Regions from separate parts of the Salibacterium lacus genome, predicted to be linked through region 1. Evidence: predicted binding sites of a transcription regulator. Region 1 holds the regulator's gene; the other holds the start of a gene.

The links. Region 1 encodes CtsR, which represses protease genes until heat stress. Its sites were predicted from a motif close to ATGGTCAATAAAGGTCAAACA; they were not measured.
Region 2: a site for CtsR is predicted at 2,206-2,226, ahead of clpP (ATP-dependent Clp endopeptidase proteolytic subunit ClpP). Genes of this name have one in related genera too.

What each region holds. Positions count from the first base shown of each region.
Region 1 covers NZ_JBHUML010000008.1:43,020-59,122, reverse strand. The annotation lists gene ACFSUB_RS17930 (MgtC/SapB family protein) at 638-1,339, shown strand; gene ACFSUB_RS17925 (CtsR family transcriptional regulator) at 1,446-1,910, shown strand; gene ACFSUB_RS17920 (UvrB/UvrC motif-containing protein) at 1,938-2,483, shown strand; gene ACFSUB_RS17915 (protein arginine kinase) at 2,483-3,562, shown strand; gene clpC (ATP-dependent protease ATP-binding subunit ClpC) at 3,590-6,046, shown strand; gene radA (DNA repair protein RadA) at 6,154-7,548, shown strand; gene ACFSUB_RS17900 (PIN/TRAM domain-containing protein) at 7,755-8,852, shown strand; gene ispD (2-C-methyl-D-erythritol 4-phosphate cytidylyltransferase) at 9,011-9,709, shown strand; gene ispF (2-C-methyl-D-erythritol 2,4-cyclodiphosphate synthase) at 9,706-10,185, shown strand; gene gltX (glutamate--tRNA ligase) at 10,254-11,714, shown strand; T-box leader at 11,719-11,952, shown strand; gene epsC (serine O-acetyltransferase EpsC) at 12,014-12,679, shown strand; gene cysS (cysteine--tRNA ligase) at 12,680-14,083, shown strand; gene ACFSUB_RS17870 (Mini-ribonuclease 3) at 14,080-14,496, shown strand; gene rlmB (23S rRNA (guanosine(2251)-2'-O)-methyltransferase RlmB) at 14,493-15,242, shown strand; gene ACFSUB_RS17860 (NYN domain-containing protein) at 15,244-15,756, shown strand; gene sigH (RNA polymerase sporulation sigma factor SigH) at 15,791-16,103, shown strand, end outside.
Region 2 covers NZ_JBHUML010000002.1:1,541,229-1,557,331, reverse strand. The annotation lists gene ACFSUB_RS08805 (gluconeogenesis factor YvcK family protein) at 1-119, shown strand, start outside; gene whiA (DNA-binding protein WhiA) at 166-1,143, shown strand; gene ACFSUB_RS08795 (HPr family phosphocarrier protein) at 1,168-1,425, shown strand; gene clpP (ATP-dependent Clp endopeptidase proteolytic subunit ClpP) at 1,562-2,140, opposite strand; gene ACFSUB_RS08785 (sugar-binding transcriptional regulator) at 2,585-3,604, shown strand; gene gap (type I glyceraldehyde-3-phosphate dehydrogenase) at 3,707-4,711, shown strand; gene ACFSUB_RS08775 (phosphoglycerate kinase) at 4,866-6,050, shown strand; gene tpiA (triose-phosphate isomerase) at 6,082-6,840, shown strand; gene gpmI (2,3-bisphosphoglycerate-independent phosphoglycerate mutase) at 6,837-8,369, shown strand; gene eno (phosphopyruvate hydratase) at 8,388-9,671, shown strand; gene secG (preprotein translocase subunit SecG) at 9,787-10,038, shown strand; gene ACFSUB_RS08750 (alpha/beta hydrolase) at 10,235-10,990, shown strand; gene rnr (ribonuclease R) at 11,296-13,602, shown strand; gene smpB (SsrA-binding protein SmpB) at 13,724-14,197, shown strand; RNA gene ssrA (transfer-messenger RNA) at 14,283-14,624, shown strand; gene ACFSUB_RS08730 (hypothetical protein) at 15,703-16,103, shown strand, end outside.

The sequences.
Region 1 (16,103 bases):
CAAAGTTACGGACAGTTCCCCGCACGAAAAGTCCATTATCCTTCCATAGATGGAGGGCCCGAACCCCGGCTGCCGGGACCAATAGAACCTTCAAGAAGATCTGAAGTGGCCGGTAGATCCGGCCTGAGGGCTGTTTTCCCCGCGGGAGCTGGAGGAACACGCTCGTCAGCATGGTTCCATCGACCAATAGCGCCGGATAGCAAGCCGGAAACAGCCGTGACCCGTCGTCTATCGAGCAACCCCCGTAGTGCCAATAAAAAAAGACGGTACGCACCGTGCAGCAATGTCCTGCGGATGGGGTACGGCGGATGACTGGGCCCGTGACGATACCCGACATGGTGGAAAGGGCCACCTTGTGATTCAGCAGCTGCTCGAATTGGTCGATAAACTTGTCCCGGGAGCTAATCCCTTACCGGAGCCGGGACAGAGATGGTTGTTAGACTGTTTCTACCGACCAATTAAGCGGTGCATCTATCCGGAAACGGCCTTCAGCCACTGTTTATCGACCAATCGCCCTCCAAAGCCGATGTATTATTAAGATTACGAGAAGGGTGTTATGGGAAACGGTTGGATATGGTATGATTTTTAAAACGTGTCTGTACGCGGCTTGGAAGTTATATAAAAAAGGAGGCGCTTTATGGATGCATTTATTACGCAGGAATCTTACGTGATTATGGGGCGGATTTTATGTGCTGCAGCTCTGGCTGGTCTTATTGGTGCAGAGCGCGAGTATAAAAGGCACCCGGCTGGATTTCGAACGCACCTGCTTGTAGGCACAGGGGCCTGTCTGGCAATGGTTATGGCGTTGTTTGGGTTTCAGCCTTACCTGCAGGAAAATCCTGATATATCTGCTTATGATCCTTCCCGTCTGGCTTCCTATGTTATAAGCGGTGTTGGATTTTTAGGGGCAGGGACAATCATCGTGCAGGGAGCATCAGTGAAAGGTTTAACCACGGCAGCATCTATCTGGGTGGTGGCTTCTATAGGATTAGCGGCAGGAGCCGGCATGTATTTCGCTGCACTTTTAACAACTGTCATTGTTTTGTTGAGTCTGCTGTTTCTCCACAACATCGAACGGTTATTTCAGGATAAACCAACCCGCAAAAGGGTGGAGGTTACACTGAAAAGCGGTGATACGTCCTTATCTGAAATTATCAAAGTATTTGAAGAACAGAATATTCCGGTGAAAAACATAACCGGGAGCACGGAAGAGGGCGGGCAGGAAGAGAATGTATCTTTTGCTTTTGATATGGAAAGTCCTCCGGATACAAATCAGGCTGACCTCTATGATCAGTTAATCAGAATAAACGGCGTGCAGAAAGTGGAAATGGTTATGTAATGGGGCGGCGCTTGATTTTTTTGTTTTTTTGTATTATGATGAAAGTCAAAGATAGTCAAAGTCAGTAGTTCAAAATAGATATAGAAAGGGAAGGAGGCTGGCCCTTTTGCGTAATATTTCAGATGGTATTGAAAAATATTTAAAGCAGATTCTTACTCAAAGCGAGAAGGATTTAATTGAAATAAAGCGAAGTGAATTGGCGAAGCGTTTTGAATGTGTACCGTCCCAGATTAATTATGTGATAAGCACCAGATTCACGAATGAAAAAGGATATATTGTGGAAAGCAAAAGGGGCGGCGGGGGGTACATTCGTATTACAAAAGTAAAGGTGGACGATCACGCCGAACTGATTAATCAACTGCTGATGCTGATTGATGGAGGAATTGATCAGGTGACATCAGAAAGTATTATAATGCGCCTGTATGAAGAGAGTGCTGTATCCAGGCGGGAGGCAAATGTGATGGCATCCGTTCTGGACCGGAATGTTCTATCGTTGAAATACGCAGAAGAGCGGGATTGGCTTCGTGCGAAAATGTTAAAAGCCATGCTGCAGAGTCTGCGGTATCAATAGAATGGACGGGGAGGGAGGACGAAGGAATTGCTTTGTCAAGAATGTCAGACACGCCAGGCTGCTCTGCATTTCACCAAAATCATAAACGGAAAAAAGGCAGAAATGCATTTGTGCGATGAATGCGCCCGGAATAAAGGAGAACAGATTCCGGGATCGAACAGTTATTCTATTCATGAATTATTATCCGGTCTGTTGAATGTTGAGCATGTATCTGGAAACAATGGATGGAAGCCCCAGGAAACAGAGGAACCAAAGCAGCCTGTCTGCGACCGGTGTGGTTTAACGTATGAACGTTTTGCCAGGACAGGGCGGTTTGGATGTGCCAAGTGTTATCAGGCATTTGGAACAAAACTGGATCCGATATTAAAACGTGCACATAGTGGAAATTACCGCCACAACGGAAAAATTCCGAAGCGGGCAGGTGGAAACATGAAGGTGCAGCGCGAAATGGAACAGCTCCGCGAAGAACTGCGCACAAGCATAGATCAGGAAGAGTTTGAAGAAGCGGCGCAGCTGCGCGACCATATCCGCGAACTGGAAAGAAAAATGCAGAACAGGGAGGAGGATGCCTGATGTCACTGCAGCGTTTTATTTCCGAAGCGATCAGCCCGTGGATGAAAAGCGGAACGGGGCCGGACAGTGATATTGTATTGAGCACGAGAATCCGCCTTGCCCGGAACATGGAACATTATCCCTTCCCTGTTTTTGCTTCTCCGGAGACGGCCGAAGCAGTATTGGATCATACAGCCGGGGAGTTTTCATCGATCCAGCTGCAGGCCGGAAGTTCTTTGGAACGACTGAACATGGACGATTTGAATTCCAACGAAAAAAAAGTACTGGTGGAAAAGCATTTAATCAGTCCGTATCTGGCGGAGCGCTCTCAATCCGGTGCTGTCATGCTCAGTCCGGATGAGTCGGTAAGCATCATGCTGAATGAAGAAGACCATATACGGATGCAGAGCCTCTTCCGCGGTTTTCAGCTGAGTGAAGGACTTGACTTTTCCAATAAACTGGATGACTGGACCGAAGAAAAAATAACATATGCCTTTGATGAAAAGCGGGGGTACTTAACAAGCTGCCCGACCAATGTCGGAACCGGCATGAGAGCATCGGTCATGATGCATCTGCCGGCTCTGGTGATGACGCGGCAGCTGAATCGAATTTTACCTGCCATTCACCAGCTGGGGCTTGTCGTTCGCGGAATTTACGGAGAAGGGAGCGAAGCCCGGGGGAATCTTTTTCAGATATCCAATCAAATGACGCTTGGAAAACCGGAAGAAGATATTGTTGAAGATCTGAAAGGCGTTGTAACGCAGATTATCCGCCAGGAACGGATGGCAAGAGATGCATTGATGCGTTCGTCCAGGACGTACATGGAAGATAAAGTGTTCCGTTCCTTTGGCATCTTGAAAAACAGCCGGATTATGGAATCTAAAGAGGCAACGGAAAGACTGTCAGATGTTCGTCTTGGTATTGATCTTGATTTAATCAAGGGAATTTCGGGTAATATCCTGAATGAGTTAATGATTTTGACGCAGCCGGGATTTCTCCAGCAGTACGCTGAAAAAGAACTGCGGGCGGATGAGCGTGACGTAAGACGTGCAGCGCTGATTCGTGAGAGAATGGAACTGGAGAAACAAAACGGTGAGTAAGTTATTTAAAAGTGGAGGTGCGCATAGATGATGTTTGGACGTTTTACAGAAAGAGCTCAAAAAGTGCTGGCGCTTGCGCAGGAAGAAGCTATCCGGCTTGGCCATAATAATATAGGCACAGAACACGTTCTTCTCGGTTTAATCCGGGAGGGAGAGGGTATCGCAGCCAAAGCACTGCAGGCGTTGAACCTCGGTTCGGACCAGATTCAAAAAGAAGTGGAATCACTGATCGGCACCGGCCAGGAAGGGTCGAAAACGATTCATTACACGCCGAGAGCCAAAAAAGTTATTGAACTGTCGATGGATGAAGCAAGAAAGCTCGGTCATTCCTATGTAGGAACAGAGCACATTCTTCTCGGTTTAATCCGGGAAGGAGAGGGTGTTGCAGCCAGAGTGCTGAATAATTTAGGTGTCAGCCTGAACAAAGCACGCCAGCAGGTTCTTCAGCTGCTTGGCAATAATGAATCCTCCGGTGGTAACCAGCAGCAGGCTGCGGCCGCCGGCGGGAACTCCAATGCCAGCACTCCTACACTGGACAGTCTTGCCCGCGACCTGACCGCTGTGGCGAAAGAAGAGGGGCTTGATCCGGTCATCGGACGGGGCAATGAAATTGAACGTGTCATTCAGGTGCTGAGCCGCCGGACGAAAAACAACCCGGTACTTATCGGTGAACCCGGCGTCGGTAAAACGGCAGTTGCCGAAGGTCTGGCACAGTCTATTATTTTCAATGAAGTTCCGGAAATTCTCCGCAGCAAGCGGGTTATGACACTTGATATGGGTACGGTCGTCGCCGGGACCAAATACCGTGGTGAATTCGAAGACCGGCTGAAAAAAGTGATGGAAGAAATCCGGCAGGCCGGTAATGTCATCCTCTTTATTGACGAACTTCACACCCTTATCGGAGCCGGCGGTGCAGAAGGGGCCATTGACGCCTCCAACATTCTGAAGCCGTCACTTGCCAGAGGTGAGCTGCAGTGCATCGGTGCTACCACGCTCGATGAATACCGGAAGTATATCGAAAAAGACGCAGCGCTGGAGCGCCGTTTTCAGCCGATTCAAGTGGATGAACCAACCACGGAAGAGTCGATTCAGATTCTTGCCGGACTTCGCGACCGCTATGAAGCCCATCACCGTGTCACCATTCCGGATGCTTCCATCGAGGAAGCTGTTAAACTCTCGGACCGTTACATTTCCGACCGTTTCCTTCCGGACAAAGCCATTGACTTGATTGATGAAGCAGGTTCAAAAGTAAGACTCCGCTCTTACACAGCTCCGCCTAACTTGAAAGAGCTGGAACAAAAGCTGGAAGAGACCCGCAAGGAAAAAGATGCATCCGTCCAGAGCCAGGAATTTGAAAAAGCGGCTTCGCTCCGTGACAGCGAACAGCGTCTGCGCGAAGAAGTCGAGAATATGAAAGACGAGTGGAAAGAAAAGCAGGGTCAGGAAAATACAGAAGTGACAGCCGAAGATATCGCCCAGGTTGTAGCAAGCTGGACCGGCATTCCAGTTTCAAAAATTGCCGAAGAAGAAACCGAACGGCTCCTTCGTATGGAAGAGATTCTGCATAACCGTGTCATAGGCCAGGATGAAGCAGTGAAATCCCTGTCCCAGGCTGTGCGCCGTGCCCGTGCCGGGCTGAAGGATCCTAAACGCCCTATCGGTTCCTTCATATTCCTTGGACCAACCGGTGTTGGTAAAACAGAACTGGCACGAGCTGTCGCAGAAACGCTGTTTGGAGATGAAGAATCCATCATCCGCATTGACATGTCTGAATTCATGGAACGTCATGCCACCAGCCGCCTGGTTGGTTCCCCGCCGGGATATGTAGGATTTGAAGAAGGCGGTCAGCTTACAGAAAAAGTCCGCCGTAATCCGTACTCTGTGATTCTGCTCGACGAGGTGGAAAAGGCCCATCCGGAAGTCTTTAACATCCTCCTGCAGGTTCTCGAAGACGGTTTCCTGACAGATTCGAAAGGCCGCCGCGTGGATTTCAGAAACACGGCCATCATTATGACTTCAAACGTAGGTGCCAACCTGCTCCGCAAAAATAACTATGCAGGTTTTACCACCAATACTGATGAAGGGGAAAACTTCAAAGACATGCGGGATAAAGTGATGGGCGAACTGAAAAATACGTTCCGGCCGGAGTTTTTGAACCGTCTGGATGAAATCATCGTCTTCCACAGTCTCGAGAAGCATCACATCAAAGAAATTGTTGGTCTGATGGCCGAACAGCTGAAAAAACGGCTGTCAGAGCAGGGTATTGACTTTGACCTCAGTGAGGCGGCCAAGAACAAAATCGCAGACGAAGGTTTTGATCCGGAATACGGAGCACGTCCACTGCGCCGCGCCCTGCAGCGCCAGGTGGAAGACCGTCTTTCTGAAGAACTCCTCCGCGGTTCGATTAAAGACGGAGACACAGCATATATCGATGTAAAAGACGGAGAGTACGTTGTTGAAACGAAATCCGGAGCCAAAACGTAAAAGACAGTATATCTGAATAGCATCAGCTGTTTGTAAAAGGCTCAGGCCTTTTGCGAACAGCTGTTTTATATCAAAAATGAACTCGAACATAAAGCGGGGGACGCTTGATGCCAAAACAAAAATCGAAATTTGTCTGTCAGGACTGCGGGTATGAATCACAGAAATGGATGGGGCGCTGTCCGGGATGCGGCGAATGGAACACACTCGTTGAGGAAATGGAGACATCCGCAAACAGTTCCGGCGCGAAACGTTCGTTTCAGCAGAGCGGAGAAGCATCGAAAAAGCCGGAACCAATAACGAAAGTCGCTGGAGAAAAAGAACCGAGAATAGATACATCTCTGCCGGAGTTGAACCGCGTACTCGGTGGTGGAATCGTGCCGGGTTCACTCGTATTGGTAGGCGGGGATCCGGGTATAGGAAAATCCACCCTTCTTCTGCAGCTGACGTCGGTACTGGCCGAGCAGAATCACAGTGTGCTGTATATTTCCGGGGAAGAATCGGTGAAACAGACAAAACTGAGGGCCGACCGCCTGGGGGTCCACGCTGATACACTATTTGTATTCGCAGAGACCGACATGGATTTGATAGAACAGGCGATTCATCAGATTCAGCCCACAATGGTGGTGATTGATTCCATCCAGACCGTTCATCAGTCCAGCATCTCTTCTGCTCCCGGGAGCGTGTCCCAGGTACGCGAAACCACTTCCACTTTCATGAAAATCGCGAAGTCGAGAGGTATTGCTGTGTTTATCGTCGGTCACGTAACGAAGCAGGGAGCAATAGCCGGCCCGAAAATGCTGGAACATATGGTCGACTCCGTCCTTTATTTTGAAGGGGAACAGCACCATACGTACCGTATCCTCCGCGCCGTAAAAAACCGCTTCGGATCAACGAATGAAATCGGCATTTTTGAGATGAAGGAAATGGGTTTGAAAGAGGTGAAAAATCCATCGGAGATTTTCCTGGAAGAAAGAACACAGGGGAGCGCAGGATCCATTGTAGTCGCCTCGCTCGAAGGAACCCGGCCGGTCCTTGTCGAAATTCAGGCACTCATTGCCCCGTCCAGTTTTTCCAATCCGAAAAGAACCGCAACCGGAGTGGATCACAATCGGATAGCTCTCTTAATGGCCGTCCTTGAGAAGCGCCTGGGGATGCTGCTGCAGAATCAGGATGCCTATATGAATGTCGCGGGCGGCGTGAAACTGGATGAGCCGGCGATTGACCTTGGTCTGGCTGTATGTATTGCTTCGAGTTTCCGTAATCATGCCACCAACCCGGCGGATGTCGTTGTGGGGGAAGTTGGTTTAACCGGAGAAATACGACGGGTGGCCCGGGTGGAAGACAGAATATATGAAGCAGCCAAGCTTGGTTTTGAACGGGCTGTTGTACCGCAGAAAAACCTGGAAGGCTGGACTTACCCGGAAAATATTGAAGTCGTTGGAGTATCGACGCTCGAAGAAGCATTGGAAGTATGTCTTGAACATTCTTCTCTTCAATGGTGAAAAATGTAACTTGTTGTAGAATGTGACACTTGAATTACAATTCGTTCACGATACAATGAAAAATTTCAAAAACCTGTGACAATCAGCTTGAAATTTGCTACATTTAAGTTAAAACCCCTTTGCTGGATGGAAGATATAAAGAAATTCGGCAGGAGGGTTTGAAAATAAGAATATTGTCCATAATGATGAGAAGGAGGTGAGAGAGTGTGCTGAAAAGTATTGTACAATTATTTTTTATTTTGGCTGGAGGCACGCTGGGTGTTATCTTTATACCGGCATTAATATCTTTACTAAATTATAGCTCGATACCCGGTTGGCTCGGCAGTCCATACGTAAGTGCACTTCTCGGTGCAGTTATTGTATTTGCGGCAACGTTCTGGGTGGCAGACCATATTGTTAATGGAATGCGGGCGCTGGAAGAAAAGATTGTGAGAGCCCCGGTGACCGATGTGCTCTTTGGGACATTTGGTCTTGTATTCGGTCTAGTGGTGGCGTTTCTCATCAGTCTGCCGCTGGATTCTCTGTATCTGCCGGTCGTTAACTCGGTTTTACCAATCTTTATCACGTTTTTTCTTGGGTATTTTGGTTTTCAGTTCGGCTTCAAGAAACGTGAGGAACTTAAAAATCTGCTTCCGGCCGGGCGTGCTGCTTCTGCAGCAAAGAAAAAAGAGGAAACAGTACCTGTAGAAGAAAGGGCTAAAGTAAAAATTCTGGATACAAGTGTTATTATAGACGGACGTATCGCAGATGTGTGCCAGACCGGTTTCATTGAGGGAACACTGGTCATTCCGGAATTTGTGCTGGAGGAACTGCAGCACATAGCGGATTCATCCGATGTGTTGAAGCGAAACAGGGGCCGCCGGGGTCTGGATATTTTAAACCGGATTCAAAAAGAGCTTCCTGTCAACGTGGAGATTTATGACGGGGATTTTGAAGACATCCATGAAGTGGACAGCAAACTGGTAAAACTGGCGAAAGTCCGCGAAGGTATGGTTGTTACGAATGATTTTAACCTTAATAAAGTATGCGATCTGCAGGGTGTGGAAGTGCTTAATATCAACGATCTCGCCAATGCAGTCAAACCAGTCGTGCTCCCCGGGGAAGAAATGAATGTGCAGGTTATCAAAGACGGCAAAGAACAGGGTCAGGGTGTCGCCTATCTTGATGACGGAACGATGATTGTGGTGGAAGGCGGACGTGAGTACATCAGCAAAACAATTCAGGTTGTCGTAACCAGCGTCCTTCAGACAAGTGCGGGCCGTATGATATTTGCCAAACCAAAACTGATGGAAAAAGCCTTATAAACGAAGAGCCCCTCTGTCTCATGCAGGCAGGGGGTTTCTTGATGAAGGAGGACATTCCGCCTGGGGTGCCCTGCGCTTTTCTTATTGCGACGTGCGGGCTTTCAAGTTATGATAAAAGAGCCTGATTTTAAAGCGAGCTCAGTTATTGGAGAGGTAATATGAAATATACAGTCGTGATACCGGCGGCGGGACAGGGCAAGCGGATGAAAGCCGGTCATAATAAGCAGTTTTTGATGCTCGAGGACCGGCCTTTAATCGTTCATACCGTCTCTGTTTTTGAACAGGACCCGTGGTGTGAACGGATTATTGTCGTCGCCAATGATGATGAAACCGGCCCGATGAACACGCTGTTCAAGAAATGGAACGTCCGCAAAGTCGAATATATTGTGACTGGCGGTCAGGAAAGACAGGATAGTGTGTTTGAAGGACTGAAGAAGGCAGACGGCACAGATGACGCGATTGTTCTGGTCCACGACGGAGCGCGGCCGTTTGTGACGGAAGGCCATATACACGAGCTGGTCCTCAAAGCGTCGGAGCAGGGGGCAGCAGTAATCGGTCTCCGCATGAAAGATACAGTGAAAAAGGTGGCTGATGGTGTAGTAACCGAAACGATTGAGCGTTCAAGCGTCTGGTCCGTCCAGACACCGCAGGCCTTTCGATTTTCCGTTGTTTATGATGCCTATCAAAAAGCCGAAGAAGACCAGTTCCGGGGGACGGATGACACCAGCCTTGTGGAACGGATGAACGTTCCGGTACATATCGTGGAAGGCGGTTATGATAATATTAAACTGACTACCCCGGAAGATATGGTCGTCGCAAAAGCGATCCTGAAAAAGCGAAGGGGGAAAGGGCAGTGAGAATAGGACATGGGTTTGATGTGCACCGGCTGACAGAAGGACGCCCGCTTATACTGGGAGGGGTGACCATCCCTAACCCGAAAGGACTGGACGGACATTCCGACGCCGATGTTCTGCTGCACGCTGTGGCGGATGCGCTGCTTGGTGCTGTCGGAGGCGGGGATATCGGTGCTCATTTTCCGGATACGGATCCTGCCTATAAAAACATGGATTCTTTACTGCTGCTTGAGCAGGTTTACGAACTGGTGCGGGAGAAGGGGTGCCAACTGGTTAATATAGATGGTACAATTCTTGCGCAGAAGCCGAAGATGGCACCTTATATTGATGACATGCGAAACAACATAGCCCGTGTGCTTGAAAATCCTATCTCCCAGGTTAACGTTAAAGCAACGACAACCGAGACGCTGGGATTTACGGGAAGAGAAGAAGGTATCGCCGCCCATGCTGTCGTTCTGCTTGAGACCAGAGCAGAGTAGAAGCAGAGGAAGGCCCAAAGCACGTATAATAAAAAAACGGAATTAATTATTATGGAAGGTGGAGGATTATGAGCAGCGAAGTACGAGTCCGGTTTGCGCCAAGCCCGACAGGACATCTTCATATCGGCGGAGCGCGTTCTGCGTTGTTTAACTTTCTGTTCGCCCGCAGTCAGGGCGGAAAATTTATTGTCCGCATTGAAGACACAGACCAGGCAAGAAACGTAGAAGACGCCACGGATAAACTGATGGACAGCCTGAAATGGCTCGGTATCGACTGGGATGAAAGTGTGGACAAGGGAGGTCCGTACGCTCCCTACCGCTGCATGGACAGGATCGATATTTATGAAAAATACCTGCAGCAGCTTCTGGATGAAGGAAAAGCATACTATGATTACATGACCGAAGAAGAATTGCAAAAAGAGCGTGAAGAACAGCTTGCCCGCGGAGAAGCTCCGAAATACAGCGGACGAGACCGTGATTTGACACCGGAGCAGAGAAAAGTTTACGAAGATCAGGGAATCCAGCCGGTCGTGCGTTTTCGTGTTCCTGAAAATAAAAGTGTACACGTACCGGATCAGGTGCGGGGGGATGTTACGTTTGAAACGAACGATATCGGTGATTTCGTCATTGCTCGTAAAGATGGGATTCCAACATATAACTTCGCGGTCGTCGTAGACGATCATCTGATGGCCATCTCGCATGTCATCCGCGGGGAGGAACATTTGTCCAACGCCCCGAGACAGGCTCTGGTTTTTGAAGCATTCGGCTGGGAAAAACCAATGTTTGCCCACGCCTCCCTTATCCTCAATCCCGACCGCCAGAAGATGAGTAAGCGGGATGAATCCATCATGCAGTTTGTGGAACAGTACCAGGAGCTCGGCTATCTTCCGGAAGCACTGGTGAACTTTCTGGCGCTGCTGGGCTGGTCGCCTGTTGGAGAGGAAGAACTGTTTTCTCTTGAAGAATTGGAAGAGCAGTTTTCGCTGGAGCGTGTTTCTAAAGCACCGGCGGTTTTTGACAACGACAAGTTAGCCTGGATGAATAACCAGTATGTAAAAGAAGCGGACCTGGACCGTCTCACCAAACTTGCTGTTCCTTATCTTCAAAAAGAAGATAAACTGCCTGATTCATTAAGTGAAACGCAGTATGAGTGGACGAAACGGCTCGTTTCCATTTATCAGGAACAGATGCACTATGCCGCGGAAATTACCAAGCTGACAGAGTTGTTTTTCCAAAGCAGCATCGATTATAATGAAGATGCCAAAGACGTGTTATCCAAAGAGCAGGTGCCGGAGGTTCTGGAGCAGTTTTCAAAAGAACTGGAGGCTCTTGAGGCCTTTGAACCGGATGAAATAAAGGCCGCCATCAAGTCCGTGCAGAAAGCGACAGGACAAAAAGGCAAGAAGCTGTTTATGCCGATCCGGGCGGCGGTGACCGGACAGACACACGGTCCGGAACTTCCGCAGGCGATCGCGCTGCTTGGAGAAGAAACGGTACAGGCACGTCTCACTCACGCAGCGGCACAATAGAAGAATGAAAGCGAAGAAGGGAAAAAGTAGGAGGCGCTTCGTCCAGACAGAGAGAGTCACCGCGGCTGAGAGTGATTTTGGAAGAACCCTGCTGAACATGCATCCCTGAGCCTCCCGCTGAAACAGCAGTAGGCGGGGGCGGCAGCAGTGCCGTTATCCAGAAAGAGAAGAGAAATATCCTGCGTGGATGTTTCTTTTAAACAGAGTGGAACCGCGTTTGAACACAAGCGTCTCTGTGCAGAAAACATGCACGGAGACGCTTTTTTACTACACCCCGGGGGAGGGAAGTGGAATATACTATGTGGAAGACGTTAAAAAATGATATGGATGTTGTATTTGAACAGGATCCCGCTGCCAGAAGCAGGCTCGAAGTAGTATTCACCTATGCCGGTGTGCACGCTATCTGGTCCCACCGGATGGCCCATCTGCTCTGGAAAAAGAAAATGTATTTTCTCGGACGTCTGCTTTCCCAGATCAGCCGCTTTTTTACGGGAATTGAAATTCATCCGGGAGCTGTCATCGGCCAGCGTTTGTTTATTGACCACGGCATGGGCGTCGTAATCGGTGAAACATGTGAGATTAAAGATAATGTGACGATTTATCAAGGCGTGACACTCGGCGGGACCGGAAAAGAAAAGGGAAAGCGCCACCCGACGATTGAAGAAAATGTACTTATTGCCACTGGGGCCAAAATTCTCGGATCGATGACAATCGGCCGGCATTCCAACATCGGTGCCGGGTCAGTCGTGCTCAAAGAAGTTCCTCCCAACTCGACGGTGGTCGGTATTCCGGGTAAAGTAGTCGTCCAGGACGGGGTGAAAGTGGAACGCAATGAACTGGACCATCATAAGCTGCCGGACCCAGTATCGGATAAGTTCAAAGAATTGGAGCAGGAGATTACGGAGCTGAAAAGAGAGCTTGCGGATCAGAAGAAAAATACGACAAAGGAAGGGACCGATGAATAAATGGGGATCACACTGTATAATACGTTAACCCGGCGAAAAGAACCTTTTAAACCGATGTCCGGCGGGGAAGTGAAGATGTATGTGTGCGGCCCGACCGTTTATAACTATATCCACATCGGCAACGCCCGGCCGGCGATTGTGTTCGACATGGTTCGCAAATACCTGGAATACCGCGGGTACAGCGTTCACTACGTTTCAAACTTCACTGATGTCGATGATAAAATCATAAAAGCCGCGCGCGAACTCGGCGAAGAGGTTCCCCGGCTGGCGGAGCGTTTTATCGAGGCATACTTTGAGGACACCGGAGCACTACGGGTGGATAAGGCGGATCTGCATCCACGTGTGACAGAAACGATGTCTGAAATCATCTCGTTTATCAAAGCATTGATAGACAAAGGATATGCTTATGAAGCGGACGGTGATGTTTATTTTTCCACGCGCTCCTTTTCGGATTACGGGAAGTTATCCTCCCAGTCTGTCCATGATCTGCAGCTCGGTGCCCGCATTGAACCCGGGGAGAAAAAGAACAACGCGCTTGATTTTGCTCTCTGGAAAGCATCTAAAGAAGGAGAAATTTCCTGGGAAAGCCCGTGGGGAAACGGACGGCCCGGCTGGCATATCGAATGCTCGGCCATGGTAAAGAAATACCTGGGAGACACAATTGATATTCACGCCGGCGGACAGGATCTGGCTTTTCCACATCACGAAAACGAAATTGCACAGTCGGAAGCGTTGAATGAACAGCAGATGGCGCATTACTGGATGCATAACGGCTACATCCAGATTGATAATGAAAAAATGTCGAAATCACTTGGTAACTTTGTGCTTGTCCACGATATTATTCAAAAGCATTCTCCCGAAGTCATCCGTTTCTTTATGCTGCAGGCGCATTACCGCAGTCCTTTGAATTTCAATGAAGAACTCCTTGAGAGTGCCAAAAACAGCCTGGAACGGATTCAGACGACCGTCAATAATCTGAAGCACCGCCGCGAGGAGAGTGCGGATTTTGGAGAATCAGGCCCCTGGATCGAGACGGCAGCGGAGCATTTGCAGCGTTTTATCAGCGAAATGGATGATGATTTTAACAGCGCCAACGGTATTACGGTCCTTTTTGATCTGGTGAAAACAGCCAACCGCTATCTTCAGGAGAAGCAGACATCCAAAGAGGTCCTGCGTTCCTTTTTGGATACCATCCGGGAAATCGGTTCGGCGCTGGATATCAAGGTCGAAACCTCGGAAGGCATGCTGGATGAGGAGATTGAAGCGTTAATGGAAGAACGGGTGCAGGCCCGGAAAGCAAGAAACTTTGCGAGAGCGGATGAAATCCGGGATTATCTGAAGGAACAGGGCATCATTCTTGAAGACACCCCGCAGGGCACACGCTGGAAAAGAGAGCAGTCATGACAGGAAAAAATCAGTACGTAGATGCAGGACAGTTAAATGCTCTTGCGCTTGCCTATATGGGGGATGCGGTGTATGACCTTCATATCCGCCACTATCTTATCGCGTCGGGAAGTGTGAGGCCGAACCAGCTTCACCGGAGCGCGGTCACCTACGTCTCCGCCGAAGCCCAGGCTGACGTCATGCATGCTCTTTTGCAGCAGGATCTTTTATCCGGTGAGGAGGCAGCCGCCGCAAGACGCGGAAGGAATGCAAAATCAGGCTCGGTGCCGAAGAATACAGATCAAAATACGTATCGATACAGCACGGCGTTTGAAGCGTTGATCGGATACGTGTACTTCCGCGGCCATGAGGAAAGACTGGAAGAGCTTATTGCTTATGCCGTAAAGATAAGAGAAGGGAGTGAAAAAGAATGAAAGACGAGTGGATATACGGAAAGAATGCTGTACTGGAAGCCCTGCGCGCCGAACAGCCGATTCATAAAGTCTGGCTCGCTGAAGGTTCTGTGAAGGGCCAGAGCCGGGACGTGCAGAAACTGGCAAAAGAGCAGGGCATTGTCGTGCAGACGGTACCGCGGAACAAGCTGAATGATCTTTCCGGAACGACGGCGCATCAAGGGGTGCTGGCTTCCGTACCTGCCGTGTCCTATGCAGCGGTGGAAGATTTGTTTGCCGCCGCAGAGAAAAAGCAGGAAAAGCCGTTTTTTGTACTGTTGGATGAAATTTCGGATCCCCACAATCTCGGTGCCATTATCCGTACGGCAGATGCATCCGGTGCCCACGGAGTCATTATTCCAAAACGACGTTCTGCAGGACTGACCGATACCGTTTTCAAATCATCTGCCGGTGCTGCGGCCCACGTGCCGGTAGCCAGGGTGACCAATATGGCACGGACGATGGAAGAACTGAAAAAAGAAGGATTGTGGCTGGCCGGCACCGCAGGAGAGGAGACAGACGATTACCGGACGCTGGATGCGTCGGTCCCTGTCGGCCTTGTCGTTGGGAACGAAGGAAAAGGAATGAGCCGCAACGTAAAGGAAAAGTGTGATTTTCTGCTGTCAATTCCCATGGCCGGACAAGTTTCTTCGTTAAATGTTTCAGCAGCAGCTTCTCTTCTTATGTACGAAGTTTACCGCCGCCGCTCTCCGTTAGGAAGCGTCTAGCATGAAAGATATACTGCTCGTGGACGGATACAACATAATTGGAGACTGGCCGGAATTAAAAGAATTACGGGACAAAAATCTGGAAGAGGCAAGAGACCGGCTTGTGCAGAAGATGGCCGAATACCGGGCCTACAAGGGCTGGGATATCAAAGTGATTTTTGATGCTCATATGGTGGAAGGAGCAGGGCGCTTGTATCAAAAGTATTTGGTGGATGTTATTTTTACAAAAGAAAACGAAACAGCGGATGATCGGATTGAAAAATTGACAGGAGAATTAAAGAATGTGGAAACAAGGGTCCACGTTGCCACTTCGGATTATGCGGAGCAGTCATTTACTTTCGGCAGCGGAGCCCTGCGCAAGTCCGCACGTGAACTCCGGGTAGAAATGGAAATGGTGGAACAGAACATATCACGGGATGTGACTGAACAGGCGAGACAGGAACATATGTCGAATTTCCCCCTTCCACGCGAAATAGCTGAAATTTTTGAAAAATGGCGTCGAGGCGGCCGTTGAGCTGTTGACGCCTTCATAAAAATTCCTATATAATATGGCTATATATTCCTGCAATCTACAATCAGTCGAGGGCGGAGGGGTTGTATTGGGTCTTGACCTCAAAGAAAATGGACATCAGTATACCGGAAGAACAGAAGATGAACTGCTTATCAGGCATGTTCACTCCGGGGACAGTCATGCGCTGGAATTTCTTATCAACAAGTACAAGAACTTTGTCCGGGCCAAAGCCAGATCCTACTTTTTGATCGGCGGTGATCAGGAGGATATTGTACAGGAAGGAATGATTGGTCTGTACAAAGCGGTCCGTGACTATCAGGGGGACAAGTTATCATCTTTCCGCGCTTTTG
Region 2 (16,103 bases), on a different contig from region 1:
AAGCCCGGGTGAAGGGTCTGGGCTGCCGCGTTGTTCAGGATGCTTTTATGCATTACCGGGACGATTTGTTCCGTCATGATGCGGTAAAAGTCTCGCAGTCGCTGCTTGCCCAAATGTAATGAGAGGTCAGACAGGTGGAAAGGGAAAGGCGGTGAAGGTGATAAAATGTCATCTTTTGCAGCTATGACAAAAAAAGAACTGACCCGGTTTGAAGAAGAGGGCTGCTGCGCCAGGGCGGAACTTGCCGCGCTTGTACGCATGAATGGTTCGATTTCTTTCAGCAGCGGGGAACTGGTTCTTGATGTGTCAACGGAAAATGCGGCTATTGCCCGCCGTATTTATCAACTTATTAAAAGAGTGTATCCCGAGACCATCATCGAATTAATGGTACGTAAAAAAATGCGGCTGAAAAAAAACAATGTATATATCGTACGGATTGTAGAGGAAGCCAGGCACATGCTCCGGGATTTAAGCATCATGGAGGATGGTTACCGTTTTATCCGCACGATATCCCGCGATATACTGAGAGACACCTGCTGCAAACGCGCGTATCTGAGAGGAGCGTTTCTCGCAGGAGGTTCGGTTAATCATCCGGAAACCTCTTCGTATCATCTGGAAATATTTTCATTGTATGAAGAACATAACCGGTCTCTCAGGGAACTGCTTCAGGAATTTGATCTTTCTTCAAAAAGTCTGGAACGAAAAAAAGGATTTATCCTTTACATTAAAGAAAGTGAAAGAATAACGGAATTTCTAAATGTGATTGGTGCCCACCAGGCCCTTCTCTATTTTGAGGATGTCAGAATCATGAAAGACATGCGTAATTCGGTGAACCGTCTGGTGAACTGTGAGACAGCCAACCTGAACAAGACGGTTGGAGCGGCACTGCGGCAGGTGGAGAACATTCAGCTTGTCGAAGGACGCATCGGTCTTGAAAACCTTCCTGAGAAAGTCCGGGAGATGGCAGAGATGCGGGTGAAATATCAGGATGTTACCTTGAAAGAACTGGGAGAGATGGTGCCAAGCGGCCCTGTCGGGAAGTCCGGCGTCAATCACAGGCTTCGCAAAATCGATCAGCTGGCTGAGAAGATACGCAACGGGGAAGAGATTGTGATACCGGAAAACGGGGTGCATGCAGAGTAAATAAGGAAAGGGAGGAAATACCGGTTGATAGAAAAAAAAGCTGAAGTGAGATTAAAGACGGGTTTGCAGGCCAGGCCCGCCGCTTTATTTGTTCAGGAAGCAAACCGCTTTCAATCCAATGTGTTTATTGAAAAAGAAGATAAAAAAGTGAACGCCAAAAGTATCATGGGCATCATGAGTCTGGCCGCGAGAACCGGGGAAACGATTAAGTTCTCGGTGGATGGAGAAGATGAACAGGAAGCAGCGGAAGAACTGGCCCGCTTTGTGGAAAAAGAGGAATAAAAAAACCGGCATCCTTTTTGAAAGGTGCCGGTTTTTTTATGCTGGATCAAAAGTGCGCTGCCATTCTTTAAAGGAATGGGCTGAGAATAAATACGCTCCCGACTATCCGGGATAATCGGGAGCGTATGGGACAAACTTATTTGTACAGAACGTCGTCGACAAGGCCGTAGTTCTTTGCCTCGTCAGCTGTCATGAAGTTATCGCGGTCGGTATCGCGCTCGATGACTTCAATCGGCTGGCCGGTACGTTCGGACAGAATACTGTTCAGTTTCGAGCGGATTTCAAGAATCCGGCGGGCATGAATATCAATATCTGTTGCCTGACCCTGCGTGCCGCCAAGCGGCTGGTGAATCATGACTTCACTGTTAGGAAGCGCATAGCGTTTGCCTTCCTGACCTGAAGCAAGCAGGAAGGAGCCCATGGAGGCAGCCATACCTACGCAGATAGTGGAAACTTCCGGTTTGATGTGCTGCATCGTATCATAGATAGCCATGCCTGCTGTAATCGAGCCGCCCGGACTGTTAATATAAATGGAAATATCTTTATCCGGATCATCAGCAGCGAGGAAAAGCAGCTGGGCCACCACCGAGTTGGCAATGTTATCGTCAATGCCGGAACCCAGCATGATAATGCGGTCTTTTAACAGCCTTGAATAAATGTCGTACGCGCGTTCTCCGCGGTTGGTCTGTTCAATTACTGTAGGAATCAAGTTCATGTATTACATCCTCCTTCGTTAAGTGCGTGCAGCCCTTGCTCAGCTGATGATCCCATCATACCCTAATGGTCAATATTGGTCAAATGATAAGGACTGCTTACTGAATGATGTTTCGTCCTTCATTGTACACGATGGAAACAAAAACCTCGAACAATTTACCGGAAGAGATTTCACTATCTTTTCTTATTCGATAAGGGAAACGGTAATCCTTTTGTATACTATCCGTTTTTTCAAGGATTCAAACTTCTGATGATACCGGTGGGAAAGAATATTTTCTGCAGCTTTGAACACGGGCATCATAAACAAAAACTTTTATTGCCTGTCTGTTCATATATTGATAAAATATAAGAGAGAGGAACCTTTCTTTTTTTGCCCTTAAGCGGGACTTAAAATGTCACACCGGGACAATTTTTGTCCCGTATGTGAATCTGGTGAGGAGTACATATGCGACAATTAATTGAATTACAAAAAAAACTCCAGCCGGATGTACTAGAGGTGATGGAAAAAAGATACCGGATTCTTCAGTACCTGCGTCTGATGCAGCCAGTCGGCAGACGGACTCTGGCAGGGAGCCTTGAGATTTCGGAGCGTATTCTCCGAGGTGAAGTGCTGTTTTTAAAAGAACAGAACCTCATCCATATCGGATCGGGAGGTATGGTGCTGACCGAAGACGGAGAAGCGCTGCTTGAAGGTCTGGAAGAGACGATGAAATCTGTCACAGGCCTTGCCGACCGGGAAAAAGAAGTAGCTGAACGGCTTCAGATTGACCGGGTCATTATCGTACCCGGGAATAGTGACCGCTATTCGTGGGTAAAAAAAGAATTAGGAAGAGCCTGCATCCAGCAGATGAAAAACATGCTGCAGCCGGAAGATATTGTTGCTGTTGCAGGAGGAACAACTCTTGCGGATGTGGCAGAGATGATGACCCCCGATGAAAAATTCAGTTCCGTTACATTTGTCCCGGCCCGCGGCGGACTTGGTGAAAAGGTGGAAATCCAGTCCAACACCATCAGCTCTACGATGGCCGTTAAAGCAAAAGGGAACTACCGGCTGCTGCATGTACCGGATCAGCTGAGCCGGGAAGCCAGAGAGTCTCTCGTACTGGAACCCGGCATTAAAGAACTCCTGCGCCTGATACGGCGCGCAGGAGTGGTTGTTCACGGCGTTGGAGCGGCCTCGACCATGGCAGCGCGCCGAGGAGCCGAAGATGACATCCTTCACATTCTCCAGGAAAAAGAGGCAGCAGCAGAAGCATTTGGGTACTATTTTGACCGGAATGGACAAATCGTTCATAAGGAAAAGACAATCGGGCTTCAGCTTGATGAACTGCAGGAAAACCAGAAAGTAATAACGGTGGCAGGCGGTGCTTCAAAGGCTGAGGCTATCAGCGCCTACATGAATTACAGACCGAGTGATGTACTGATTACAGATGAAGGGGCCGCCCAGGCGGTGCTTGGGGATTGACCCGTCCCGGATGTTGATCATGCTCACATTCTGCCGGCGCTTCCAGAAGGACGCCGACGGACTGTTAATAAAGGAATTATTATTAAAGGGAGGATTTTATTTATGGCAACGAAAATTGGTATTAATGGTTTTGGACGGATCGGACGCGTTGTATTCCGCGCTGCACTTAAAAATGACGATGTAGAGGTTGTAGCGATCAACGACCTGACAGACGCGGAAATGCTGGCACACCTTCTCCGTTATGACTCCGTGCACGGCGGTCTTGAAGAAAAAGTGGAAGTAAACGGCGATAACCTCGTAATCGGCGGGAAAGAAATCCGCGTAACAGCGGAGAAAAATCCGGCTGACATCAACTGGGGCGGAGCCGGCGTTGAACTGGTTGTTGAATCGACCGGTCTGTTTGTAAAACGCGACGACGCTGCCAAGCACCTTGAAGCCGGCGCCAAAAAAGTTATCATCTCCGCGCCTGGTAAAGAAACAGACGCTACGTTTGTTATGGGCGTTAACGAAAATACGTACGATCCAGCAGCACACGACGTTGTTTCCAATGCGTCCTGCACAACAAACTGCCTTGCACCGGTAGCGAAAGTTCTTCACGACAAGTTCGGTGTAAAACGTGGTCTGATGAACACGGTTCACTCCTATACAAACGACCAGCAGATTCTCGACCTGCCGCATAAAGACTACCGTCGTGCGCGCGCAGCTGCTGAGAATATCATCCCGACATCAACAGGTGCTGCCAAAGCGGTTGCTCTTGTCCTTCCTGAACTGGATGGCAAGCTTAACGGCGCTGCGATGCGTGTTCCGACACCAAACGTATCCCTCGTTGACTTTGTTGCAGAGCTTGAACAGGATGTAACGGCTGAAGACGTAAACAATGCGCTGAAAGAAGCCTCCGAAAATGAACTGAAAGGCGTTCTCGGCTACAGTGAAGAGCCTCTCGTATCAGGAGACTACAACAGCACACCAACTTCCTCCACGGTAGATGCGCTTTCCACCATGATCATGGAAGACAACATGGTAAAAGTCATTTCCTGGTATGACAACGAATTCGGCTACTCCAGCCGTCTCGTAGACCTTGTTGCTTATATGGCCAAACAGCAGTAAAACAAACCGGAAAATAACGGAAAGGGAGTAACAGATACTCCCTTTCTTTTCCATGTCAAAGACCTTTTCTGCGGATGCCCCGCAGACTTTCGGTTTTTCATCCTGGTTCTCCGGGAACATGGACAAAAGGGAAGGAAATAAAGGAGGCTCTTTCATGAATAAGAAGTCGATCAGAGATATCGATTTAAAAGGAAAAACGGTTTTCTGCCGTGTTGATTTTAACGTACCGATGAAAGAAGGAGAGGTTACGGATGATACACGGATCCGGGCTGCTCTGCCGACGATTCAGCATATGATCGATCAAGGGGCAAAAGTCATTCTCGGAAGCCACCTCGGCCGTCCGGATGGCGAAGCCCACGACGAACTGCGTCTCGGCCCTGTAGCGGTGCGGCTTGGAGAACTTCTCCAGAAAGACGTAAAAAAAGTGGATGAAGTTTATGGAAAAGAAGCTGAAAAAGCAGCGGGAGAATTGACTGAAGGAGAAGTGCTGCTTCTTGAAAATCTCCGCTTTGAAGCGGGCGAGGAAGAAAATGATGAAACTATTTCCAAAAACCTCGCGTCCCTTGCGGATGTTTATGTCAACGATGCATTCGGTGCCGCCCACCGCGCCCACGCTTCCACAGAAGGCATCGCCCGTCATCTGCCGTCGGTTTCCGGACTTCTGATGGAAAAAGAACTTGAAGTGCTCGGCCAGGCGCTTGAAGATCCGGACCGCCCGTTCACCGCTATTATCGGCGGCGCGAAAGTAAAAGACAAAATCGGAGTCATCGATTACCTGCTCGATAAAGTCGACAACCTTATCATCGGTGGGGGACTTGCCTATACATTCGTCAAAGCCAAAGGATACGAAATCGGCAAATCGCTGCTGGATGAAGATAAACTGCAGCTGGCGCAAGACTATATGAAAAAAGCCGAAGAAAACGGCGTCAACTTTTATATGCCGCTTGATGTCACCATCGCGGATGACTTAAGCAATGAGGCGGATACCAGAATCGTCAACATTGATAATATCCCTTCCGACTGGGAAGCGCTTGATATCGGACCGAAAACGATCGATACGTATACCGATGTCGTTCAGAACTCCAAACTGGTACTATGGAATGGACCGATGGGTGTGTTTGAATTTGACCTGTTTTCCAAAGGTACAAGAGGCGTAGGCGAAGCGCTTGCGCAGGCTGACAACACCTACACGGTTATTGGCGGCGGCGATTCGGCGGCAGCTGTTGAGAAATTTGGTCTCGCCGATCAGATGAGCCATATTTCCACAGGCGGCGGAGCATCGCTTGAGTTTATGGAAGGCAAAGTACTGCCGGGTGTCGCAGCACTGAATGACAGATAAAACTTACAGAAGACAGGAAGGAGTTTTACGTGTGAGAAAGCCGATTATTGCAGGAAACTGGAAAATGAACAAAACGCATGAAGAAGCCGTGTCCTTCATCGAAGAAATCAAAGGACATGTCCCTTCCGGTAACGAAGTGGAAACGGTAGTGTGCGCACCAGCTCTGTTTTTAAAGGAAATGAACGATAAAGCAGCAGGCTCGGATGTACACATCGGGGCCCAGACGATGCATTTTGAAGAAAGCGGCGCATTCACCGGTGAAATCAGTCCGGCTGCGCTGAAAGACCTTGGCATCACGTATTCGATCATCGGACACTCCGAGCGCCGTGAGATGTTCAATGAAACCGACGAAAGCGTCAACCAGAAGGTCCATGCTGCGTTCAGCTACGGTATCACACCGATTATGTGCTGCGGGGAGTCCCTTGAACAGCGTGAAAACAATGAAACAGAACAGGTCGTACGCGGACAGGTGGCAAAAGGTTTCGAAGGAATTAGTGCGGAGAAAGCTTCCGACGTTGTCGTAGCCTACGAACCAATCTGGGCCATTGGTACAGGGAAGTCCTCAAGCGCTGAAGATGCGGATGAAACGTGCGGCACGGTCCGTAAAGTTTTGGCGGAACTGTATGATCAGGACACAGCGGAAAAAGTACGGATTCAGTACGGCGGCAGCGTGAAGCCGGAAAACATCGACGGCTACATGGAAAAAGAACATATTGATGGTGCGCTTGTCGGAGGAGCCAGCCTCAAGCCGGACGCATTCCTTAAGCTTGTAGAGGCGGGAGCAAAATGAGCAAGGCGCCGGTAGCACTGATTATCCTGGACGGTTATGCCCTCCGCGGGGAGACCAAAGGCAACGCTGTGGAGCAGGCAGCTACTCCGAATTTTGACCGGTACTGGAACATGTATCCCCATACCCGTCTTGAAGCCTGCGGCACAGCGGTTGGTCTCCCGGAAGGACAGATGGGAAACTCTGAAGTCGGCCATATGAACATCGGAGCCGGCAGAGTGGTGTATCAAAGCCTGACGCGCATCAATAAGGCCATTGAAGAAGGAACGTTCTACCAGAATGAAGCGCTGACTGGAGCTGTGACACACGCTAAAGAACATAACAGCAGCCTTCATCTCTACGGGCTGCTCTCCGACGGGGGCGTTCACAGCCATCTCCATCATCTTTTTGCCCTGCTCGACACTGCCAAGGCTCAAGGCGTCGAAAATGTGTATGTGCACGGTTTTCTGGACGGCCGCGACGTCGGCCCGACAACGGCCAAGTCGTATGTGGAACAGCTTCAGCAGAAAATGAGGGACATCGGTGTCGGCCGCCTGGCAAGTCTGCATGGGCGCTACTATGCGATGGACCGGGACCAGCGCTGGGAGCGTCTTGAAAAGTCGTACCGCGTGCTTGTATACGGAGACGGTCCGGCCTTTAACAGCCCGGAAGAAGCGATCGAACAATCTTATCAAAATGAAATCTGGGATGAGTTTCTCGAACCCTGCGTGCTGAAAAACGAAGACGGGGAACCAACCGGACTCGTTGAAGATGAAGACGCCGTCGTGTTCTTCAATTTCCGCCCGGATCGTGCCATCCAGCTGTCGGAAGTGTTCACGAGTAAAGAGTTTGACGGTTTTGATACCGGGGAGAAAGCTCCGGAGAATCTGCACTTTGTCACGATGACGAACTACAGTGAATCGGTGCAGGCCGAAGTCGCCTACCCTCCGCAGGACCTTAAGAACACAATGGGGGAAACACTCGCTGAAGCGGGGCGCAGCCAGCTCCGGATTGCGGAAACGGAAAAATATCCCCATGTCACTTTCTTTTTCAACGGGGGACGCCAGGAAGAATTCGAAGGAGAGAACCGCATTCTCATCGATTCTCCGAAAGTTGCCACCTATGACCTGCAGCCGGAGATGAGTGCCTATCAGGTAACGGAGGCTCTTCTGGACGAGATTAACGCTGATCGTCATGACTTTATCGTCCTGAACTTTGCCAATCCGGATATGGTTGGACACTCCGGGAAACTTGACGCCACCATTCAAGCCGTGGAAGCGGTAGATGAATGCCTTGGCCGGGTTGTGGATTTGATTACCGAAAAAGGCGGACAGGCGATTATCACCGCCGATCACGGCAACGCGGACGAAGTGATTACGCTTGAAGACGAGCCGATGACAGCTCATACAACAAATCAGGTTCCCGTCATTGTGACCAAACAGGGGCTGACCCTTCGGGAGGAAGGTATTCTTGCCGATTTATGCCCGACAGCGGTGGACCTGCTTCAGATGGACAAACCCGAAGAAATGACAGGACAGTCCCTAATAAAATAACAAAGGAGTAATGCAGAAATGAGTATGATTACAGACATATACGCACGCGAAGTGCTTGACTCCCGCGGAAACCCTACCGTGGAAGTGGAAGTCTATACAGAAACAGGAGCCTTTGGACGCTCCCTCGTCCCAAGCGGTGCTTCGACAGGAGAACACGAAGCCGTAGAACTGCGCGACGGCGGGGACCGCTACATGGGCAAAGGAGTCCTTCAAGCGGTGGATCACGTCAATGAAGATATTGCACCGGAAGTAATTGGGATGGAAGTGACCGATCAAACCGGTATCGATGACCTGCTGCTGGAGCTTGATGGCACCGACAATAAAGAGAATTTCGGAGCCAATGCAATTCTCGGCGTATCATCGGCTTCCGCGCATGCTGCAGCGGATGACCTCGGCATTCCGCTCTACGAATATCTCGGCGGATTTAACGCCAAGACGCTTCCGGTACCAATGATGAATATCCTGAACGGCGGCGAGCATGCCGACAATAACGTTGATATTCAAGAATTCATGATCATGCCGGTCGGTGCAGAGAACTTTCCACAGGCGCTTCGTATGGGTGCGGAAATTTTCCATAACCTGAAGAAAGTACTGAAAGACAAAGGATACAACACCGGTGTAGGCGACGAAGGTGGATTTGCGCCGGATCTTGGTTCCAATGAAGAAGCGCTGCAGACCATTGTAACCGCCATTGAAAAGGCAGGATACAAGCCGGGAGAAGAAATACAGCTGGCCATGGATGCTGCTTCTTCGGAGATTTATGAAAACGGAAGCTATAACCTGAAAGGCGAAGGCGTCGTGAAGTCGGCGGATGAGATGATTTCCTTCTATCAGGAGCTTGTCGAGAAATATCCGATCGTTTCGATTGAAGACGGTCTGGACGAAAACGACTGGGAAGGCTGGAAGAAGCTTACCGACGCAATCGGTGACAAAGTTCAGCTCGTCGGCGATGACCTCTTTGTTACAAACACCAACAAGCTTTCCCGCGGTATTGAAGAAGGAGTCGGCAACTCCATTCTTGTCAAAGTGAACCAGATTGGTACGCTTACTGAAACCTTCGACGCGATGGAAATGGCAAAACGTGCGGGCTACACAGCTGTTGTGTCCCACCGTTCCGGTGAAACCGAAGACGCTACGATTGCAGACATCGCCGTAGCGGTTAACGCCGGCCAGATCAAAACCGGCGCGCCGTCCCGTACTGACCGGGTGGCAAAATACAATCAATTAATCCGGATTGAAGACGAGCTTGGAAACACGTCCATCTATCCAGGCAAACAGGCTTTTTATAACCTGAACAAATAAGCACTCTGCCACTGGGGGGGGCTGTATCAAAAGATACAGCCCCCCCTCTCTGTTGTTTCTTTTAAGGAATATTTGCCATTGGGACAGGGTTGTGTTACATTAATGGTAGTGTGAAATGGACGTGGAGGTGTCAGGTTTGGAAACGTTGCTTTACGTACTGTTGATTATTGTGTCGCTTTCGCTGATTGCCGTTGTGCTGTTGCAGTCCGGCCGGAGCGCAGGTTTATCCGGAGCTATTTCCGGCGGAGCAGAGCAGATGATCGGGAAACAGAAAGCACGCGGGGTGGAAGCCTTTTTAAGCCGTGCCACTGTCGTACTGGCTGTACTGTTTTTTGTGCTTACTCTGCTACTTGGTTACTTTCTGTAAACAGAAAATATCGTATGCCGATAAACGAAAGCAGCGGGATCCACACAGTTCCTGCTGTTTTTTTATGCTTTGCAGGCGAATCCGGTGCAGCTCAACGTAAAAGCTTTTCTTTTGAAGAAGGGGCTTGAATCGCGTAAAACAGGGTATATTGATACCTGGAAGATAGGAATCATAGAGAGAGAAAGGGGAACCTACGATGAAAATAGTGCCACCAAAACCATTTACCTTTGAAGGAGGAAACCGGGCTGTGCTGCTGCTTCATGCATTCACAGGAAATTCAGCGGATGTCCGGATGCTTGGCAGGTTTCTGCAGAAAAAAGGATACACCTGCCATGCACCGATTTTATCCGGTCACGGTGTTCCTCCGGAAGAATTGATGGAAGCCGACACAGACGCCTGGTGGTATGACGTCGAAAAGGCAGTGGAATACCTGAAAAACGAAGGCTATGAAGAAATTGCCGTGGCAGGCCTTTCCCTGGGTGGTCTGATGACGTTGAAGGCGGGATACATGTTTGATTTGAAGGGTATCATACCAATGTGCGCCCCTGCCATTACAACAGACAATAAAGAGCGTCTCTACCAAGGTGTACTTCAGTATGCGCGTGATTTCAAAAAAATGGAGGACAAAGACGAAGAGCAGATTGAAAAGGAAATGGCATCGTTTGAAGAACTGCCGGTCGACACGCTCTACTCCATCAATGAAACGATCGACGAAGTGAAAGATTCCCTCGATATGATTTACACACCGGCTTTTGTCGTCCAGGCCGTGCAGGATACGATGGTGCATCCTGAGAGCGCAAATGTCATTCATGACAATATCGCCTCCGATGATAAAACATTGAAGTGGTACGAACATTCCTCCCACGTTATCACTCATGGTCCGGAAAAAGAACAGCTCCATGAAGACATTTATCAGTTTCTGGAGCGGCTGGACTGGGAATCAGACAAATAGAATAAAAAAATGCTTATCAGCACGGCTTTTGATTATGCAAATATAGGAAGCGTTTCGTTGGACTCCGCCTTTCCTGCCTGCTTTCCGCGGGCGTCGCCTCAGCTACCGGGAAAATCACCCGGTGATCTTCGGCTGACGCTTCTCCCGCTGGAGTCGGGCAGACGGCTCCATCCAACGAAAAAGAAGGGGGATACATGCTTTGATCACAGATGTCCCCTCCTCATAGAATCCTTTCCCATTCCTTTATATGGTAAATCAACAGGCGTGGCTTATCAGATCATACGATACGAAAGGAGATGAACCAGATGGATGAGCAAGAGAAGCAGCAATTACTGCAATATATGAAAGAAGAAGCCGTCAAACCGATGTCGGTCGAAGAAATACAGGAAGCCTTTGAGATGACAGACGGCGAAGCAACGAAACAATTGATGAAAGCCTTAAATGAAATGGAAGAATCTGGCGATATCGTACGCACCCGCAGCAACCGTTACGGCATTCCGGAAAAGATGAACCTGTTGAAAGGGGAAGTACAGAGCCATCAACGCGGCTTTGCCTTTATTCTGCCGGAAAACAAGGAAGAAGCGGATGTGTTTGTGCCGGCGCATGAACTGAACGGTGCCATGAATAAAGATACCGTGCTCGTGCGTGTGCAGCAGAAATCCTCGGGTTCCAAACCCGAAGGTGCCATCGTCCGTATTCTCGAGCGCGGCGTCAGCAAAGTGGTGGGAACGTACATCGATAACCGCTCTTTTGGTTTTGTGGAAGTGGACGATAAACATATCAACAATGATATCTTCATTCCACAGGACGCTGAAAATGGTGCTGTGGACGGTCATAAAGTGGTCGTGGAAATTTCGAAATACCCGGAAGGCCGTTTCAGCGCAGAAGGAAAAGTCGTAAATATCATCGGGCATAAAAATGATCCGGGCGTTGATATTCTAACGATTATCCACAAACACGGGCTTCCGGGTGACTTTCCGGAAGAAGCGCTGGATCACGCCAATAACACACCGGATGAAATTAAATCCGAAGAAATAGCACAGCGCCGGGACCTGAGGGACGAAACGATCGTCACTATTGACGGGGCCGACGCGAAAGACCTGGACGATGCGGTGCAGGTGAAGAGACTTGATAACGGGAACTACAAGCTCGGCGTCCACATTGCCGATGTGAGCTATTACGTGGAGCAGGGTTCCCCGATTGATACAGAAGCCTACGATCGCGCGACGAGTGTGTATCTCGTGGACCGGGTTATTCCGATGATTCCGCACCGGCTCTCCAACGGCATCTGCAGTCTGAATCCACAAGTCGACCGCCTCACCTTGTCATGTGAAATGGAAATCAACGAAAAAGGAGAGGTCGTGGATCACGACATTTTCGAGAGTGTCATCCGCACGAATGAACGCATGACGTACAGTGACGTGCGCCTTATTCTGGAGCAGCAGGACGAAGAAACAAGAGAAAAATACAGCAGTCTCGTACCGCTTTTTGAACAGATGGAAGAGCTTGCAGCAATTCTAAGGGAAAAACGGTTCGCACGCGGCGCCATCGATTTTGACTTCAAAGAAGCGGAAGTGAAAGTCGACGAGGACGGAACACCGCAGGACGTGGAACTTATCGACCGGTCTGTGGCGGAGCGGTTGATTGAAGAGTTTATGCTCGCAGCCAACGAGACAGTGGCTGAGCACTTCCACTGGATGAATGTGCCGTTTATCTACCGTGTGCACGAAGACCCCGATTCCGAGAAACTCGAACGGTTTCTTGAGTTTGTTACCAATTTCGGCTACGTCGTAAAAGGAACGGCTAACACCATTCACCCAAGCGCGATGCAGAAAGTGCTCGATCAAGTAAAAGGAGAACCGGAAGAAGCAGTGATTAATACGGTGCTGCTTCGCTCGATGCAGCAGGCCCGCTATGATGCGGACAACCTCGGCCACTTCGGGCTGGCTTCGGATTTCTATACGCACTTCACGTCGCCGATCCGCCGTTATCCGGACCTGATTGTCCACCGTCTGATCCGCGAATACCTCGTAAAGAAGAACCTCGATGGGAAGACAAAAGAAGCCTGGAGGGAAAAACTTCCCGACATCGCCAAGCATTCCTCGGAAATGGAACGCCGCGCGGTCGATGCCGAACGCGAAGTCGATGACGTGAAAAAAGCGCAGTACATGAAAGATAAGGTTGGCGAAGAATTCACTGGATTCATCAGCGGAGCGGCCAACTTCGGACTGTTCGTAGAGCTTGAGAATACCATCGAAGGCATGGTCCACATCAGCTATCTCACGGACGACTACTACCACTATGATGAAAAACAGTACGCGCTCATCGGAGAACGGACCGGGAATATCTACCGCATCGGCGATCAGGTTGAGGTCCGGGTGCTGCAGGTCAATCTCGACGAAGCGGATATTGATTTTGAAATCGTCGGCATGAAACCACCGAAAAAACGGAAGAAAAAAGACAGTCCAACCGTTATTGAAGGCGGCGACCGCTCCAAAAAAGAAAACCCGACAGCAAAGAAGGGGAAACAAAAAGGTAAAAACAACAACGGGGACAATAAATCTTTTTACCAGAATGCCCCGAAAAATAAAGGGAACAAAAAGAAAAAATAACCGCCTCCTCGGCGCAGGACATGCCTTTCATTCGGAAAAGGTGGAAGCGGTCCTGTGTTGACGGTTTTTATCCTGTTTTGCTACGATATAGAAATGACGAAGTAAAGTAGGTGAACGGGAGATGGCGACAAAAACGGAATCAAGAGTACTCGCGCAGAACCGCAAAGCGAGTCATGACTTTTTTATCGAAGAAACGTATGAAGCCGGGATGGCGCTGAAAGGTACGGAGATTAAGGCAATCCGCGCGGGCAGAATCAACATCAAGGACAGTTTCGCGAAGGTGGATAACGGGGAAATATTTCTTCATAACGCCCATATCAGTCCTTATGAACAGGGGAACCAGTTCAACCACGATCCGCTCCGGACGCGGAAACTGCTGCTGCACCGCCGGGAAATCAACAAGCTGATCGGCAAAAGCCAGGAACCCGGCTATTCGGTTATACCGCTGAAAGTGTACATTAAGCGCGGTGTCGCTAAAGTATTAATTGGCGTTGCGAGAGGGAAGAAGAAATACGACAAACGCCAGGCTCTTAAAGAAAAAGATGCCAAACGCGAAATGGACCGGGCGGTACGGCGCCAGATGAAAGGGGAATAACCCCTTGCATCTGTGTGTGTATGTGTTATAATAAATTGTCCAAAGGAGATTTGAACGTATCTCCTTTCTTTACAAATGGGGACGACACGGCTTCGACAGAGATAGGTCGAGGCTGAGTTGCGAGCCGAGCTGGGCAGGCCTCGAAAAAGGCCCACGCCAATAATAACTGGCAAACAAGAAGAAAACCTCGCAGTAGCTGCATAAGCAGTTTTCTGCGGATCCCGCTCTCCATCGCCCATGTGGAGTGATACGGGGTCTCACTAATAGTGGGCTACGCTGTCCAGCCACCGTCTGAGGCTGGCAGAAGAGACCAATCAGACTAGCCCTGCAGCGGCTTGTCACTAAGCCAAAGCAGCGGCGAATCATAATATAGTGACTACGCTCGTAGAAGCTCAGTCAGCGATATCTCTGGACGTGGGTTCGATTAGTAACTAGTCGCCTTATGTGGCAACACATAAGTGAATAATCCGGCTTAATCGGTGAAACCTGATACTGCAGATACGGCAGGATGGCAACACCGAGCGGTATGAGGAGTAATCCTTCAGCCGTGTATCGACTTATAGGCCGCCTTCCGAGTGGTACTAGGATACGGAATACTGCAATGACGCAAATTTACATTCCGTATAATACGCCGGGGAACCTGAACTTTTCAGGTTCAAGATATAGTCAGTGCCATAGCGAAAGCATGGAATTACACGTCCCACCGTCTCCACCATACATACGAATGAACTGAATTAAAGCATAAGTGTTCCTTTTGGGATGCTTATGCTTTTTTGGTTTAGGTCAAATGGAACGTTCCCAGAAGCAACATGGATTGCAGCCAGTGATGCATTTGTGGCGTTCATTCGCTGCAGAGATGTACCGGCAGTCAGTGGCTGCGCAAGCTTACTGAGCTTGAAACGTAAAGTTTGGCGGAATATCCCACTTACTACGAAAGAAGCACTTTTATTAAAACCAACACCATTTGGCTTGGTTAAAGGTATATTTTCCTGCACCTTTAAAAAAGACCCATGACTTTTAGAACAATAAACAAAACGGAGAAAAAGCAGGGCAGGCCGCGCCCTGCTCTTTTTTTTGCAAATTAGTGAGTGTCGGATATTGTAATAGAAGTGACGAAAAAAGGTAAAAAGTATCAAATATAAAAAGAGATAATAGTCGTATCACCTATTTTACGTTAGTGCCATTTCGTATCCATTATTTTCTTATCAAATTACAGTAACAGCCCGTTCCATGAAGGAAATGTAAGATTAAATATTCCAGCAATGAAAATAGTTATAAAATGAAAACTATTTAAATGAGAAATAAATCACTGGCAGTTACATATTTTTATTGTTTCGTAAGATGTATGTCCAATGTCTTATTTTTATCACCAAGAAACATCTCTTTAAGAAAAATGAATTGAAGGAAAACCTTTCCTGTGATAAAAATATCTATTAGGTTGTATCCATTCATGACTGCTTTTTTAAGGTGACTATTATATACATACATAATTGAGGATGATAAACATGCTTATTGTATTGGACGAGACTATTGGATTCAGCTCTCTGCCTTTTCAGGTTGAAAACGATATTTCCTACGTTATAAAGCCTGCGAAAACGAAAAAGCCAAACCAGACGTTTGAAGAGTATGTAAAGGATCAATCTTCGACTGTATTTTCTAAAAACCTGCGATTTTCCCCGTATTCTATGGAAGACGAGATTGAATTCTTTTCCAACGTTTTTCAGCATGATTCGACCGCTGATCTGGTTATTTATTTTTATGACCCCTCTTATACGAATCATCCGGTGATCCGCCGTGTGCAGAATGTTTTTCAGCCGGACAGAAAGCTGTATCCGCTGCCTGCTGCACTGAATAGAGCAGAAACGCTTTTTATTATGAACCAACTGGTAAAGAAAAAAGAGCAGTT